Regions from separate parts of the Streptomyces sp. NPDC050806 genome, predicted to be linked through region 1. Evidence: riboswitches for the same ligand, from Rfam matches in the RefSeq annotation. Region 1 holds a riboswitch; each other region holds the start of a gene.

Evidence for each region. A riboswitch is a leader RNA that binds a small molecule or an ion and turns the genes downstream of it on or off. The one in region 1 is predicted to bind cobalamin.
Region 2: linked by a shared signal. The riboswitch ahead of ACZ6WH_RS33760 (ribonucleoside-diphosphate reductase subunit alpha) and the one ahead of ACZ6WH_RS11870 (prenyltransferase/squalene oxidase repeat-containing protein) in region 1 are both predicted to bind cobalamin.
Region 3: linked by a shared signal. The riboswitch ahead of metE (5-methyltetrahydropteroyltriglutamate--homocysteine S-methyltransferase) and the one ahead of ACZ6WH_RS11870 (prenyltransferase/squalene oxidase repeat-containing protein) in region 1 are both predicted to bind cobalamin.
Region 4: linked by a shared signal. The riboswitch ahead of ACZ6WH_RS15585 (ABC transporter substrate-binding protein) and the one ahead of ACZ6WH_RS11870 (prenyltransferase/squalene oxidase repeat-containing protein) in region 1 are both predicted to bind cobalamin.

What each region holds. Positions count from the first base shown of each region.
Region 1 covers NZ_JBVJIF010000003.1:579,991-583,542, forward strand. Annotated here, with positions in the region: gene ACZ6WH_RS11860 (aldehyde dehydrogenase) at 1-385, opposite strand, end outside; gene ACZ6WH_RS11865 (MBL fold metallo-hydrolase) at 521-1,558, shown strand; cobalamin riboswitch at 1,661-1,800, shown strand; gene ACZ6WH_RS11870 (prenyltransferase/squalene oxidase repeat-containing protein) at 1,978-3,231, shown strand; gene ACZ6WH_RS11875 (SCO2322 family protein) at 3,228-3,552, shown strand, end outside.
Region 2 covers NZ_JBVJIF010000012.1:40,344-43,895, forward strand. Annotated here, with positions in the region: gene mctP (monocarboxylate uptake permease MctP) at 1-508, shown strand, start outside; gene ACZ6WH_RS33755 (GNAT family N-acetyltransferase) at 590-1,102, shown strand; cobalamin riboswitch at 1,267-1,399, shown strand; gene ACZ6WH_RS33760 (ribonucleoside-diphosphate reductase subunit alpha) at 1,553-3,552, shown strand, end outside.
Region 3 covers NZ_JBVJIF010000005.1:332,020-335,571, forward strand. Annotated here, with positions in the region: gene metE (5-methyltetrahydropteroyltriglutamate--homocysteine S-methyltransferase) at 1-1,628, opposite strand, end outside; cobalamin riboswitch at 1,795-2,013, opposite strand; gene ACZ6WH_RS17590 (hypothetical protein) at 2,185-2,376, opposite strand; gene aceB (malate synthase A) at 2,373-3,552, opposite strand, start outside.
Region 4 covers NZ_JBVJIF010000004.1:629,940-633,491, reverse strand. Annotated here, with positions in the region: gene ACZ6WH_RS15590 (FecCD family ABC transporter permease) at 1-271, opposite strand, end outside; gene ACZ6WH_RS15585 (ABC transporter substrate-binding protein) at 268-1,308, opposite strand; cobalamin riboswitch at 1,374-1,575, opposite strand; gene ACZ6WH_RS15580 (tetratricopeptide repeat protein) at 1,781-2,860, shown strand; gene ACZ6WH_RS15575 (lipase maturation factor family protein) at 2,763-3,552, opposite strand, start outside.

The DNA of each region.
Region 1 (3,552 bases):
CGTGGGTGAAGTCGCGGGCGACCGTGATCGCCGCGTCCCAGACCATCATCGCGGCCAGCGACTGCACCATGATCCCGGAGGTGTACGGAGTGCCGTTCTGCGCGCTGATGAGCCGCGCGAACTCCTCGCTTCGCACGGCGAACGCGTCCTTGATCCGCGTGACGACCGCGATCCGCTCTTCGAGCGGGGCGTTGGCCCACACCCCGGAGTCGAAGGACGCGCGCGCCGCCGTGACGGCACGGTCCACGTCCTCCCGGGAGGCGTGCGGCACCCGGCCGATGACCTGCTCGGTGTGCGGGGAGACGACCTCGATGGTGTCCCGGCCGGCCGGATCGACCAGCTCACCACCTATGTAGAGCTGTCCGTGCTCGATCGGGCCAGTCATCGATTCCGCCTCCTGCGGTCGCCGTTACCTGACGCGTTCCCCGAAGCAATATCTGACGCTGCATCAGAACTGATACCAGTTCCAGTTATGGTGGGCAATGCACGCGACGGCGTGCGGGCCGAGAGGGGCGATGGCATGCCGCACGTGATCGACCACCGGGGCGGGGTGTGGAGCATCGCCGTGCCCATACCGGACAACCCGCTGGGGCACACCCTCGTGCACCTGCTGGAGACGGACCGCGGCCCGGTGCTGATCGACACCGGCTGGGACGACCCGGACTCCTGGGACGCGCTCGCCGCCGGGCTCGCCGCCTGCGGCACCACCGTCACCGACCTGCACGGCGTGCTCGTCACCCACCACCACCCCGACCACCACGGCCTGTCGGCGCGGGTCAGGGAGGCGTCCGGCGCCTGGATCGCGATGCACGCCGCCGACGCCGCGGTAGTCCGGCGCACCCGCGAGGCCGAGCCTGGCAGCTGGCTGGCGTACCTCATCGACAAGCTGGCCGCGGCGGGCGCGCCCGAGGAACACCTCGCGCCCCTGTACGCGGCCCGCTCCAAGGGGCGCACCCGCGCACTCCCCGAGAACCGCCCCGCGCTCCCGGACCGCGAGATCGTCCCCGGCGAGCTGCTGGACCTCGCGGGGCGGCGGCTGCGGGCCGTCTGGACGCCGGGACACACCCCGGGCCACGTCTGTCTGCACCTGGAGGAGGCACACCCGGCGGCGCACCCGGGGAACGGGCGCCTCTTCTCCGGCGACCACCTGCTGCCCGGCATCACCCCGCACGTCGGCCTGTACGAGGACCCGGACGACGCCACCGTCACCGACCCCCTCGGCGACTACCTCGACTCCCTGGAGCGGATCGGGCGGCTCGGCGCGGCCGAGGTGCTGCCCGCGCACCAGCACGCCTTCACGGGCGCGGCGGAGCGGGTGGCGGAGCTGCTCACCCACCACGAGGAGCGGCTCGGCGGCCTGCGGGCACTGCTCGCCACCCCGCGTACCCCCTGGCAGCTCGCCGAGGCCATGGAGTGGAACCGCCCCTGGGAACGGATCCCGTACGCCTCGCGCACCATCGCCCTCTCCGAGGCCGAGGCCCATCTGCGGCGCCTGGTGAAGCGGGGGCTGGCGGAGCCGGTGCCGGGCTCGGACCCGGTGGCGTACGTGGCGGTGTGACCCGCCGGCGGGGGCGGGGTGCGGCACCGGCCGTCCGGACGCGAGGGCGTACGGGCGGCCGTACGCATCCCGTACGTGCCGGGAGCCGGCCGCTACCCGCCGGTTAAAGTGTTGCGACAAGTTCATTCGTGCCCGACCGGGGGAAGCCGGTGGAAAACCGGCGCTGACCCGCAGCCGTGAGCCCTGGTGCGCATCCGCGCGCCGGAGCGAGCCGGAACGCCCGGCGGGGCACACCCAAGGCTCCCGCGTACCGCCGGCCGCCCTTCGGCGGCCGCCCGGCACGCGGCACCGTCGAGGTATACGGAGCTGAGCCCGGTGCCACCGCGCCGCGCGCGAGTCGCGGACGTGGTGCGGCGGAGTGCGGCTGCGTGACCTCCCACCTCGCGCACCCCGCGAACCGACCGAGAGGCACCGACCCCATGGCCATCACGGCCCGCTCCCTCGCCGCCCCGGCGCGCCGCTGCGCCGCGGCCCTGGCCGCCGCCGTGCTGTGCGCGGCCGCTGCCCCCGCCGCGTTCGCCGACACCCCCGCGCCCGGCGCTTCCCCGAAGCTCCCGAAGGGCCTGTACGGCAGCACGGACCCCAAGTACGACGGCGTCTGGCGGCAGTCGCTGGCACTGCTGGCCCAGGACGCCACGGGCGTGCGCCCGGCGGACGAGGCGGTGGACTGGCTCGTGGGGCAGCAGTGCGCCGACGGCGCGTTCACCGCGTACCGCGCCGACCCGAAGCAGGACTGCGACGCGAAGACCCTGCGGGACACCAACCAGACGTCCGCCGCCGTCCAGGCGCTGGCCGCCGTCGGCGGGCACTCCGACGCGGTCCGCAAGGGCGTCTCCTGGCTGAAGTCCGCGCAGAACGACGACGGCGGCTGGGGCTCGGCGGCCGGCGCCGACAGCGACGCCAACTCCACCTCGGTCGTGATCGGCGCGCTGACCGCCACCGGCACGAAGGAGGCGGCGCTGCCGAAGAAGGACGGCAGGTCGCCGTACGACGGGCTGCTCGCCCTCCGGCTCGGCTGCGACGTGCGGAAGGCGGACCGCGGCGCGTTCGCGTTCCAGGCCAAGGACGGGAAGCTCGCGGCCAACGACGACGCGACGGCGGCCGCGGTGACGGGCGCCATGGGCAAGGGCTTCGTCGTCGCGCCGGACGGGCCCGCCGCGAAGAAGACGTCCTGCGAGGAAGCGGCCGAGGACGCGCACGGCGCCGCGAGCGGCGGCGCCGATCACCTCGTCTCCGCCATGGCCGCGCACGGCCACCACCTGATGTCCGCCATGCCCGGCGCCGAGGACCAGCCGGACGTCGGCAACACCGCCGACGCCGTGGTCGCGCTGGCCGCCGCCGGCCGGCCGGACGACGCGAAGCGGCCGCTGGAGTGGCTCCGCGGCCACTCCGCCGCCTGGGCGAAGCAGAGCGGCCCGGCCGCCTACGCACAGCTGATCCTCGCCGCGCACGCCACCGGTGCCGACCCGCGCGAATTTGGGAGCACGGACCTCGTGGCGAAGCTGAACGCGACCGGCCCGAAGCCGGCGGCGCAGCAGAACGCGCAGGGCCAGGAGGCCGAGCAGAAGGACGAGGGCGGCATCTCCGTGTGGTGGGTCGTGCTCGTCGGCCTCGCGGTGGGCGCGGGCATCGGCTTCCTGCTGAGCGGCCGCAGGAAGCAGAACCAGCTGTGAGGCACGCCGCCCGGATCGCACGCGGCGCCGGCGCCCTGGTCCTGGCCGGTACGGCCACGGGCCTGGCCGCCGTCCCCGCGCACGCCGACGAGTACCGCTACTGGTCCTTCTGGACGGCGGACGCGCCGGCGCACGGCAAGAGCGCCTGGTCGTACGCCACTGAAGGGCCCTCGACCGCCCGCCCCGAGGACGGCGGCGCGGTCGGCTTCCGCTTCACCGTCAGCGCCGACTCCGCGCGCGCCGCGACACCGCGCGCGACCGCCGACTTCGACGCGGTCTGCGGCGGCACGAAGGCGGCCGACGGCCGCAAGCGCGTCGCCG
Region 2 (3,552 bases), on a different contig from region 1:
CAAGCCCGGTGCCACGCCCGCGCAGGAGCACAAGGTCGCCAAGCTGGTGTCGCTGCTGGTGAAGGTGGGCGCGCTGGCGTTCGTCCTGACGATGGACAAGACGGTGGCGATCAACTTCCAGCTGCTGGGCGGTATCTGGATCCTCCAGACCATGCCGGCGCTGGTGGGCGGCCTGTTCACGCGCTGGTTCCACCGCTGGGCGCTGCTCGCGGGCTGGGCGGTCGGCATGGTGTACGGCACGGTCGCGGCGTACGGCGTGGCCAGCCCGACGCAGAAGCACTTCGGCGGCTCGAACGCGGAGATTCCCGGCATCGGCGAGATCGGCTACATCGGCCTGACCGCGTTCGTGCTGAACGTCCTGGTCACACTCGTGCTGACGATCGTACTGCGGGCCGCGAAGGCGCCGGCCGGCATCGACGAGACCTCGCCGGAGGACTACACGGCGGACGCGGGCGACAAGGGCGTCCAGGTGGATCTGCCGCCGGCCACGGCGGGTTCCGCGCACTGATTCCGCCGCATTCGTGAGGCCGACGGGCCGCCGGTGAAAACCGGCGGCCCGTTGTCGTGCCCCTGGTGCACACTGACGGCCATGGACTTCGTGATCAGGGGGATACGGGCGGCGGAGCACGCGCGACTGGGTGAGATCACGGCGCAGGCGTACCTCGGGGACGGGCTGCTCGACTTCGGGGAGGACGACGCGTACCTGCCCGTGCTGCGGGACGTGGCGCGCCGGGCGGCCGAGGCGGAGGTGCTGGTGGCCGTGGCGGAGGGCGAGGTGCTGGGCGGGGTGACGTTCGTGGCGGCGGGCGGGCCGTGGGCGGACATCGCGGGGCCGGGCGAGGCGGAGTTCAGGATGCTGGCGGTGGCGAAGGAGGCGCGTGGCCGGGGCGTGGGCGAGGCGCTGGTACGGGCATGTCTGGACCGTGCGCGGGACACGCCGGGCTGTGGGCGGCTGGTGCTGTCCACGCAGCGTGCGATGCACGGCGCCCACCGCCTCTACGGGCGACTGGGGTTCACCCGGACGCCGGAGCGCGACTGGTCGCCGGTGCCGGGTCTCGGCACCCTGCTGACGTACGCCCGGGATCTGACAACCGAGCGCTGACACGCCGGAGCTGACGTCCGGGGGCCGGGTCTCCGCAGGCGCCGCGCGGCCGCGCTGCCGCCTGCCCGCGCGGCCGACAGCGGGCCGTGACCATCCGTGCGTACCGCGGTACGCACAGCAGCGCAGCGACACAAGATGTAGGGATGGCCGCGAGGGGCGGCACAAGATGTATGCTCGTCCTCGCTGTCGCCGCAGGGGAATCCGGTGCGAATCCGGAACTGTCCCGCAACGGTGTGTCGAGTGGGTATTTTCCGCCCGCTCGCGAGTCCGATGACCTGCCGACGGTACGCCCGCAGCCGTCCCGGCACGGGCGTCGAGACGTCCGGGCTCCGCGGGTTGGGCCGGTGGACGCTGCGTGGTGTGTCCGCGTGCCCGGCATGGCGTCCGGCGCGGCTGCCCGTACGCCTCCTCCGCTCTTCCCCGGCCCCAGCCGAGTGAGGAGAGCACAAGGTGACCATCGCGCCAGCGGAGTCAGCACAAGAGGCGCAAGCGGCACAGGAGGCACAGGCCCCTCGGACGGTGGCCGAGCGGCCCGATGACGCTCCCGGTACGGCCCTGCTGCGCACCCTGACCGACCTCACCGCCGACCTGCCGGCCACCGACCCGGGCAAGGTCGCGGCGGCCGCGCTGCGCGGCCGGCACGCCGGTTCGGACGAGGCGGAGCTGCGGGAGCTGGCGATGGAGGCCGCCGCGGGGCTGATCGGCGACGAGCCGCAGTACTCCAAGCTGGCCGCCCGGCTGCTCACGGCCGCGATCGCCGAGGAGGCCGCGAGCCAGGGCGCGACGGGCTTCGCCGCTTCGGTCGCCACGGGTCACCGCGAGGGGCTGATCGCCGACTCCACGGCCGAGTTCGTCACCGCGCACGCCGCCGCGCTGGACGCACTGGTCGACCGGGCGCTCACGGACGGCGCCGACGACCGTTTCGGCTACTTCGGCCTGCGCACGGTGTACTCCCGCTATCTGCTGCGGCACCCGCTCACCCGCAAGGTCATCGAGACGCCGCAGCACTTCCTGCTGCGGGTGGCGTGCGGCCTGGCCGAGGACCACTCCGAGCGGGCGCTCGCGGACGTCGCCGAGCTGTACGCGCTGACCAGCACGCTCTCCTACCTGCCCTCCTCCCCCACGCTCTTCAACTCCGGCACCCGCCACCCGCAGATGTCCTCCTGCTATCTGCTGGACTCGCCGCTGGACGAGCTGGACTCGATCTACGACCGGTACCACCAGGTCGCGCGCCTCTCGAAGCACGCGGGCGGCATCGGTCTGTCGTACTCCCGGGTGCGCGCCCGCGGTTCGCTGATCCGCGGCACCAACGGGCACTCCAACGGCATCGTGCCGTTCCTGCGCACGCTGGACGCCTCGGTCGCGGCCGTGAACCAGGGCGGCCGCCGCAAGGGCGCGGCCTGTGTGTACCTGGAGACCTGGCACGCGGACATCGAGGAGTTCCTGGAGCTGCGGGACAACACGGGTGAGGAGGCGCGGCGTACGCACAATCTGAACCTCGCGCACTGGATCCCGGACGAGTTCATGCGCCGGGTGGAGGCGGACCGGGACTGGTCGCTGTTCTCGCCGGTGGACGCGCCGGAGCTGGTGGATCTGTACGGCGCGGAGTTCGACGCCGCGTACCGGAAGGCGGAGGCCGAGGGGAAGGCCGTCAAGGCGGTGCCGGCCCGCACGCTGTACGCGCGGATGATGCGGACGCTGGCGCAGACCGGCAATGGCTGGATGACCTTCAAGGACGCCGCGAACCGGACCGCGAACCAGACGGCGGAGCCGGGCCGGGTCGTGCACTCCTCGAACCTGTGCACGGAGATCCTGGAGGTCACGGACGACGGCGAGACGGCCGTGTGCAACCTCGGGTCCGTGAACCTGGCGGCGCACCTGGGCGCCGACGGCGAGATGGACTGGGCGAAGCTGGACACCACGGTCCGTACGGCCGTGACCTTCCTCGACCGTGTCGTGGACATCAACTTCTACCCGACCGAGCAGGCCGGTGCGTCCAACTCGCGCTGGCGTCCGGTGGGCCTCGGGCTGATGGGGCTGCAGGACGTCTTCTTCCGGCTGCGGCTGCCGTTCGACTCGCCGGAGGCGCGTGAGCTGTCCACCCGGATCTCCGAGCGGATCATGCTCGCGGCGTACGAGGCGTCCGCCGGCCTGGCGGAGCGGCACGGGCCGCACCCGAACTGGTCGGCGACGCGTACGGCGCGCGGTGTGCTGCACCCGGACCACTACCCGAACGCCGAGCCGCGCTGGGCGGACCGGTGGGCCGCGCTGCGCTCCCGTATCGCGCGGACCGGGATGCGGAACTCGCTCCTGCTGGCGATCGCGCCGACCGCGACCATCGCGTCGATCGCGGGCGTGTACGAGTGCATCGAGCCGCAGGTCTCCAACCTCTTCAAGCGCGAGACGCTGAGCGGGGAGTTCCTGCAGGTCAACGCCTACCTGGTGGAGGA
Region 3 (3,552 bases), on a different contig from region 1:
CGGGAGATGTCACCGGCCAGGATCGGCGGGCGGACGTAGCGGGTGCCGTACGACTGGACCCAGCCGTGCTGCGTCGCGAGGTAGCCGGTGAGCTGCTCCGCGAAGTACTGGACCATGTCGTTGCGCTCGGCCTCGCCGTGCACCAGCACATCCAGCCCTGCCTTCTCCTGGAAGGAGATGACCTCCTGGATCTCCGCCTTGATGCGCTCCTCGTAGCCGGCCGTGTCGATGCGGCCCGCACGCAGGTCGGCGCGGGCGGTGCGCACCTCGCCGGTCTGAGGGAAGGAGCCGATGGTGGTCGTCGGCAGCAGGGGCAGGCCGAGGTGGGCGCGCTGGGCAGCGGCCCGTCGGGCGTACGGCTGGGAGCGCCGGCCGTCGGCCGCCGTGACGGCCGCGGTACGGGAGCGTACGGCCGGGTCGCGGGTGATGGGGGAGCCGGCGCGGGAGGCCAGGTCGGCGCGGTTGGCGGCGAGTTCGGCCGCGATCGTGTCCGTACCCTGGGCGAGGCCCTTGGCGAGGGTGACGATCTCGGTGGTCTTCTGGCGGGCGAAGGCGAGCCAGCGCAGGATCTGCGGTGCGATGTCCCGCTCGGCGCCCGTGTCGAGGGGGACGTGCAGCAGGGAGCAGGAGGCCGACACGTCGACGCGGTCGGCGAGGCCGAGGAGCGTGCCGAGCGTGGCGAGCGAGTTCTCCAGGTCGTTGACCCAGATGTTGCGGCCGTTGACCACACCGGCGACCAGCCGCTTGCCCGGCAGCCCGCCGACGGCGGCGAGGGCGTCCAGGTTGGCGGCGGCCGCCCCGGTGAAGTCCAGGGCGAGGCCCTCGACGGGCGTCTTCGCGAGCACCGGCAGCGCGTTGCCGAGGCGGTCGAAGTACGTGGCGATCAGCAGCTTCGGGCGGTCGGTGAGGGCGCCCAGGTCACGGTAGGCACGCTCGGCGGCGTTCAGCTCGGCCGGGGTGCGGTCCTGTACCAGGGCGGGCTCGTCCAGCTGTACCCACTCGGCGCCGGCGGCACGCAGGTCGGCGAGGACCTCGGCGTAGACGGGGAGCAGCCGGTCCAGCAGCGTCAGCGGATCGAAGCCGGCGGCCACACCGGGCGCCGGCTTGGCGAGGAGCAGATAGGTGACCGGGCCGACCAGGACCGGACGGGCCGTCAGGCCCAGGGCGACGGCTTCCTTCAGCTCGGCGACCTGCTTGGCGGAGTCGGCGGAGAACACCGTGTCCGGACCCAGCTCGGGGACCAGGTAGTGGTAGTTGGTGTCGAACCACTTGGTCATCTCCAGCGGTGCGACGTCCCGCGTACCGCGCGCCATCGCGAAGTAGCCGTCGAGGCGGTCCGCTGCGACGGCGTCGCGGTGGCGGTCGGGTACGGCACCCACCATGACGGTGATGTCCAGCACGTGGTCGTAGTACGAGAAGTCGCCGGTCGGGACCTCGTCGATGCCGGCGTCGGCCAGCTGCCGCCAGTTGGTGCGGCGCAGCTCGGCGGCGGTGGCGCGGAGCTCGGCGGCGGTGACGCGGCCCTTCCAGTACCCCTCGATCGCCTTCTTCAGTTCCCGGTTCTGGCCCTGGCGCGGGTAGCCGTACACGGTGGCCCGTGCTGCCGCGGCTGCGGACTTCGCTGTCACGGAGATCTCCTTCGCGAGATGAATCCCTGAGATCCCGGCAACGGGACGAGAACGCGAAGGGGTGACCCACCGGGCGGTACGGCCTCGCGCGGCAGTGCGCGGCCATTCGCCTGGTAAGAAACGCCGACCCGCCCACGAGGTCACCGGGATGTCCGCGTACGAATCGTCCGTACGCGGGCAGCTGGCAGGTCTTCGGACTCATGGGCGCGTCCTCACCGAGGAGGACATCTACTGGCCGTCGCTTCCCAGGCCCACTCGGGCCCAGTGCGTATGACGGCGGTCGTTCCCACACACCGCTGCGGGGCAGTCCCGGATTTCCACCGGGTTCCCTCTTGCGACGCATCCCGCCTGGCGGACGGGGCGAACCAACTGCACCGGACACCCTACGGGCCGCCCCCGCTCCCCGGCGGATCACGTCCGTCATTCGGATGGTGAGCTGAGACACACGGGCACGGTGCTGGACACGGGCAGCGGGCGGGAAGCGCCGCACGCGCACTTCCCGCCCGTTCCCCGCGCACTCGCCGGTTCCCTCGGCCGGCGGTGCCTTCCGGGCCCCTCAGCCCGGTGGTCCGGGCACCCTCCGCCCGGACGTGCCGGGATCTCGGTCCCGGCCGTACATGGGGAAACCCCGGCCGGACTGGTCGAGGCGGGGCTCGGGTCCGGTCGAACTGCCCGCGTACACCTCCGCGATGCCCGCGCCCAGCGGCCCGCCGCCGACGGCCCCGACGCGCCGGATGCCCGCGCTCACGGCTGCTCCACGTGGCGCACGAGGTGGGCGGTGTAGGCGTCCGGAGTGAAGAAGAGCGGCAACTGGCTTGCCAGCGCGTTGCGTTCGAACAGCTCCCGCACCTCGTCGACGGGCGCCCACGGGTACTCGGCGCCGAGCGACTCGACTTCCTCGTCGAGCAGCCGCAGGACCGTCTCCCGGTCCAGGACCCGGTGCCGCAGCCACTGCCAGATCTGGACGCGGGCGATCTCGGCGGTGGCCGCGTCCTCCATGAGACCGTCCAGGGCGACCGCACCGCGGCCGTGCAGCCAGGCGGCGAAGTACCGCAGGGCGACCGCGATGTTGGTACGCACGCCTTCCGCGGTGGGCCGCTCGCTGATCCGGCGCACGGACAGCAGCTGCGCCGCCGTCACCTCCACGTCGTCCCGCGTCCGGTCGATCTGGTGGGGCCGGTCACCCAGCACACCGTCGTACGCCTCGCGGCACACCGGCACGAGGCCGGGATGGGCGACCCAGGAGCCGTCGAAACCGTCCTCCGCCTCGCGTTCCTTGTCCAGCCGCACCTTGGCGAGCGCCGCTTCGTGAGTGGCCGGGTCCTTGCTCGGCACCTGGGCCGCCATGCCCCCGATCGCGTGGGCGCCCCGTTTGTGGCAGGTGCGTACCAGCAGCTCCGTGTACGCGCGCATGAACGGAGCGGTCATCGTCACCTTCGCGCGGTCCGGCAGCAGGAAGTCGGTGCGGTGTCCGAAGGTCTTGACGATGCTGAACAGGTAGTCCCAGCGGCCCGCGTTGAGGCCCGAGCTGTGCTCGCGCAGTTCGTAGAGGATCTCCTCCATCTCGAACGCGGCGGTGATCGTCTCGATGAGCACGGTGGCGCGGACCGTGCCCCGCGGAATGCCCAGGAGTTCCTGGGCCGTGACGAAGATGTCGTTCCACAGCCGGGCCTCGTGGCGGTTCTCCAGCTTCGGCAGGTAGAAGTACGGGCCCTGGCCGGCGTCGATCCGGTGTTGTGCGCAGTGGAAGAAGTACAGCCCGAAGTCGACGAGTGCGGCGGGCACCGGCGCTCCGTCGTACTCCAGGTGCGCCTCGTCCAGGTGCCAGCCGCGCGGCCGGACCACGAGGGTGGCGAGCCGGTCGTGGCCGGCGAGCCGGTACTCCCTGCCGTCGGGGGTGGTGAAGTCGATACGCCGCTGGACC
Region 4 (3,552 bases), on a different contig from region 1:
CGGCCAGCCCGGCGCCGCACACCGCCGCGAGCAGGGTGCGGGGGAGCCGCAGGTTCCACACGATCCCGTCCCGGATGGGGGTCAGGTCACCGTGCCCCCGGCCCAGGTGGGCCGCCACCGTGGACCAGACGTCACCGACCCCGATGTCCGCCGGGCCGATGGTGATGGCCACGGCGACGGACGCGCAGAGCGCCGCGAGCCCGGCCGCCCAGGCCAGGGCCTGCCGCAGCCCGCGTATCGCGGCCGGTGCGGCGGGCCGCGCCGGGGTCACTTGTCGAGTCCGTGGCTGCGCAGCGCCGCCGCGACCTTCTCCACGGCCTCGACGGTGCGGATGGTGGGGTTCATCGACTGGCCGCTGAGCAGCACGTACCGCTTGTGCCTGACCGCGTCCATGTTCTTGGTGACCGGGTTCTCCGAGAGGAACTCGATCTTCTTCGCGGCGGTCTCGGCCGTCTCCGACCTGCGGGTGAGGTCGCCGATCACCAGGACGGCGGGGTTGCGGTCCGCGACGGTCTCCCAGTTGATCTGCGGCCACTCCTCGTGGGTGTCGTCGAAGACGTTCTTGGCGCCGAGCGCCCGGGTGACGGCGCCGGGGGCGCCGCAACAGCCCGCCATGTAGGGCGACTCGGAGTTGGCGAACCAGTACAGCATCGTGACGTCATGGGCGTCGATGCCGGCGGTGGCCTTCTTCACCCGTGCCTTCAGGCCGTCGACGAGCCGCTCGCCGCGCTCCTCGACGCCGAAGATCCTGGCCAGGTCGCGGACCTCGCCGTAGACGACGTCCATGGTCACCGGCTTCGTGCGGGACCCGTCGCCGTCGCCGCCGTTGTCCTTGCCGGTGCAGTCGCTGGGGGAGAGGTACGTCGGTACGCCCAGCTCGTCGAACTGCCCTCGCGTGGCCACCCCGCCCTTGCCGAGGGTGGAGGCGAACGAGGCAGCGACGAAGTCGGGCTCGGTGGCCAGCACCTCCTCGAAGGACGGGCCGTTGTCGGCCAGCCGCTCGACCGTGGAATCGGCCCTCTCCAGGCCCTTGAGCACCGGGTCGGTCCAGGTGGCGGTGCCCACCATGCGGTCGGCCAGACCGAGGGAGAGCATGATCTCCGTCGTTCCCTGGTTGAGGGAGACGGCGCGCTTCGGGGGGCCGTCGACGCGCACCTTCCGCCCGCAGTTGTCGAGGGAGACGGACCGGCCGGCGCTCCCGCCCTTGGCGGAGCCCTCCGTCGGCGAGGCGCCACCGCCGCATCCGGCGAGCAGCGCGGTGGCCACCAGGAAAACGGCGGCACGACGGACGGGGTGCGGGAGCGGCACGGGAGTTCCTTCGGCGTCGAGGGCTCTTGCGCGAAGCCCGGTCTGCGGTGTTCCCCCGGCACGGCCGGCGCCGGAGGCCGCCAGCAGGTCTTCGGACTCGGGCTCATCCGGACGGAACGCCTTCCCGGACCGCGTACGCCGTCCAGTGGCAGATGTCCCGCCCGTCACCCTCACCGCTGCGCGTCAGTTCCGGATTCGCACCGGATTCCCTGACCCGTACAGGTGCACATGCACATGCAAGGTACGACTGGCTCCGGCAAGCTACCACAGGCCCATGTGGCCACCGCGGCGACGGCTGCCCCCCCTGTGACTCCTCCCCCTAGGGGACGCCCCGTACATCTCCAGAGTGATCGGCAGCGCGGCCGTACATCCCGAGAGCGACCGGGATAACCGCAGGTGGGGGGACGTCCGGCGGCTTCCTCGGCACATAGCGTCGGTGCCTGACCGACGCAAGTGACCAGGAGGACTCGGGATGTACGGGAAGGCATTCGCTCCGGAGTATCAAGGGGAGCTGGGGGCGGAGTTGAGTGTCAACTCCTCGTACGAGGACGTGCTCGTCGCCGCGCGGCGCGCACGGGACGCGGCCGGGGGGCCGGGGGACGCCGCACGGGCCGCGCTCGCCGAGGCGGAGGCCGGACGGCGGCTCGGGAGGGTGGCCGAGGCCGAGGCCGCGTGGCGGGCCAGCTACCGGAGCGCGCGGACGGCGGGGGAGCCCGGCAGCATGGCGTGGGCGCTGTGGAGCGGCGGCACGCTCGCCCGCCAGTGCGGGCGGCTCGCGCTCGCGCGCCGGCTGCTCGCGGCGGCCGTCGCGTTCGCCGAACCGAGCGGCGACCGCCTCGCGCACGGCTACGCGCTCGCCGGGCTCGCCGAGACCGGCCGCATACAGGGGGACTACGAGGCCGTCGCGGAGCTGCACGAAGAGCTGCTGGCACAGGCCAGGGCGCACGGTGAGGCGCGGCACATGGTGTGGGCGATGTCGGGGATCGCGCAGATGCACCGCAACACCGGCGGATACGCGGAGGCCCTGGCGCTGTTCGAGGAGTCGGCGCAGGTCGCCGAGCGGGCCGAGGACTGGCGGGGGCTCGCCTGGTCGCTGCGGGGCGTGGCCGACGTACGGTCCGTGCTGGGGGAGACCGAGGAGGCGCTGCGGCTGCTCGGCCGGGGCGAGGCCCTCTGCCGGGAGCTGGACCTCGCGGGGGCGCTGGCCTACAACCGCAAGATGCGCGGCAACGTGCTGTACCGGGCCGGGCGGTACGAGGAGGCCGCCGTGGTCTACAGCGGCGCGCTGGCGGAGTTCCGGTCGATGTCCGAACCGCGGGGCACGGCGCTCGCGCGGCTGGGGCTGGTGAAGTCCCGGGCGCACCTGGGGTGGCCGTACGACGAGGTGGCCGCCGAGCTGGACGACGTCGAGCGCGAGGTCACCCGGATCGGGCTGCGGCACGCCCGGGACATGGTCAGGTCCTTCCGCGCAGAGCTGTCGGCGGAAAGAACTGCCGTACCGGCTCCCGGTGCCACCACGCCCCGGTCTCCCGCAGTTCCCGCCAGGTTGTGAAGCGGTAGCGGTAGAACTGGGCGCGTACGTGGCGGGGCGGCGCGTCCGGGAAGGGGTTCCGGCGCAGCAGCCGCACGGTGTCCGGGTCGTTTTCCAGCAGTCGCTCCAGGAAGGGGCCGAACCAGCGGCTCGCGTAGCCCGGCGACAGCGCCGCGAACCACATCAGCCAGTCCAGCCGCAGGTGGTACGGGGCGAACGGGCGCGGCATCCGGCGCACGTCCCCCGGCTTGCCCTTGAAGTCGTACTCCCGCCACTCGGTGGCATCGGTGATCACCTCGTCCGCCGTGCCCTCGACGACCACCTCGTGCCGGACGCGGGTGACGGAACCGAAGGCGCCGTACGAGTTGACCAGGTGCAGCGGCTCGTACGAGGTGTTCATTCGCTGCTGCCGGGAGACCAGATTGTGGGCCGGGCGGTAGCTGAGCACGAGGACGGCCGCGGTCACGGCGAGGACCACGACCTCGTACCAGAGCGGGGGCGGGGCGAGGCCGGCGGGCGGGCCCGCGAGACCGCCGAGGCCGAGCGCCGAGGCGTCCACGACCGGGACGGCGATCACGATCGTCAGCCAGTTCAGCCAGGCGAAGTTGCCCGAGAGCACCAGCCACAGCTGGGTGACGATCACCGCCAGCGCCGCCCAGGTGGCCACCGGCTGCGGGGTGAAGAGGAGCACGGGGGCGAGCAGCTGGGCCACG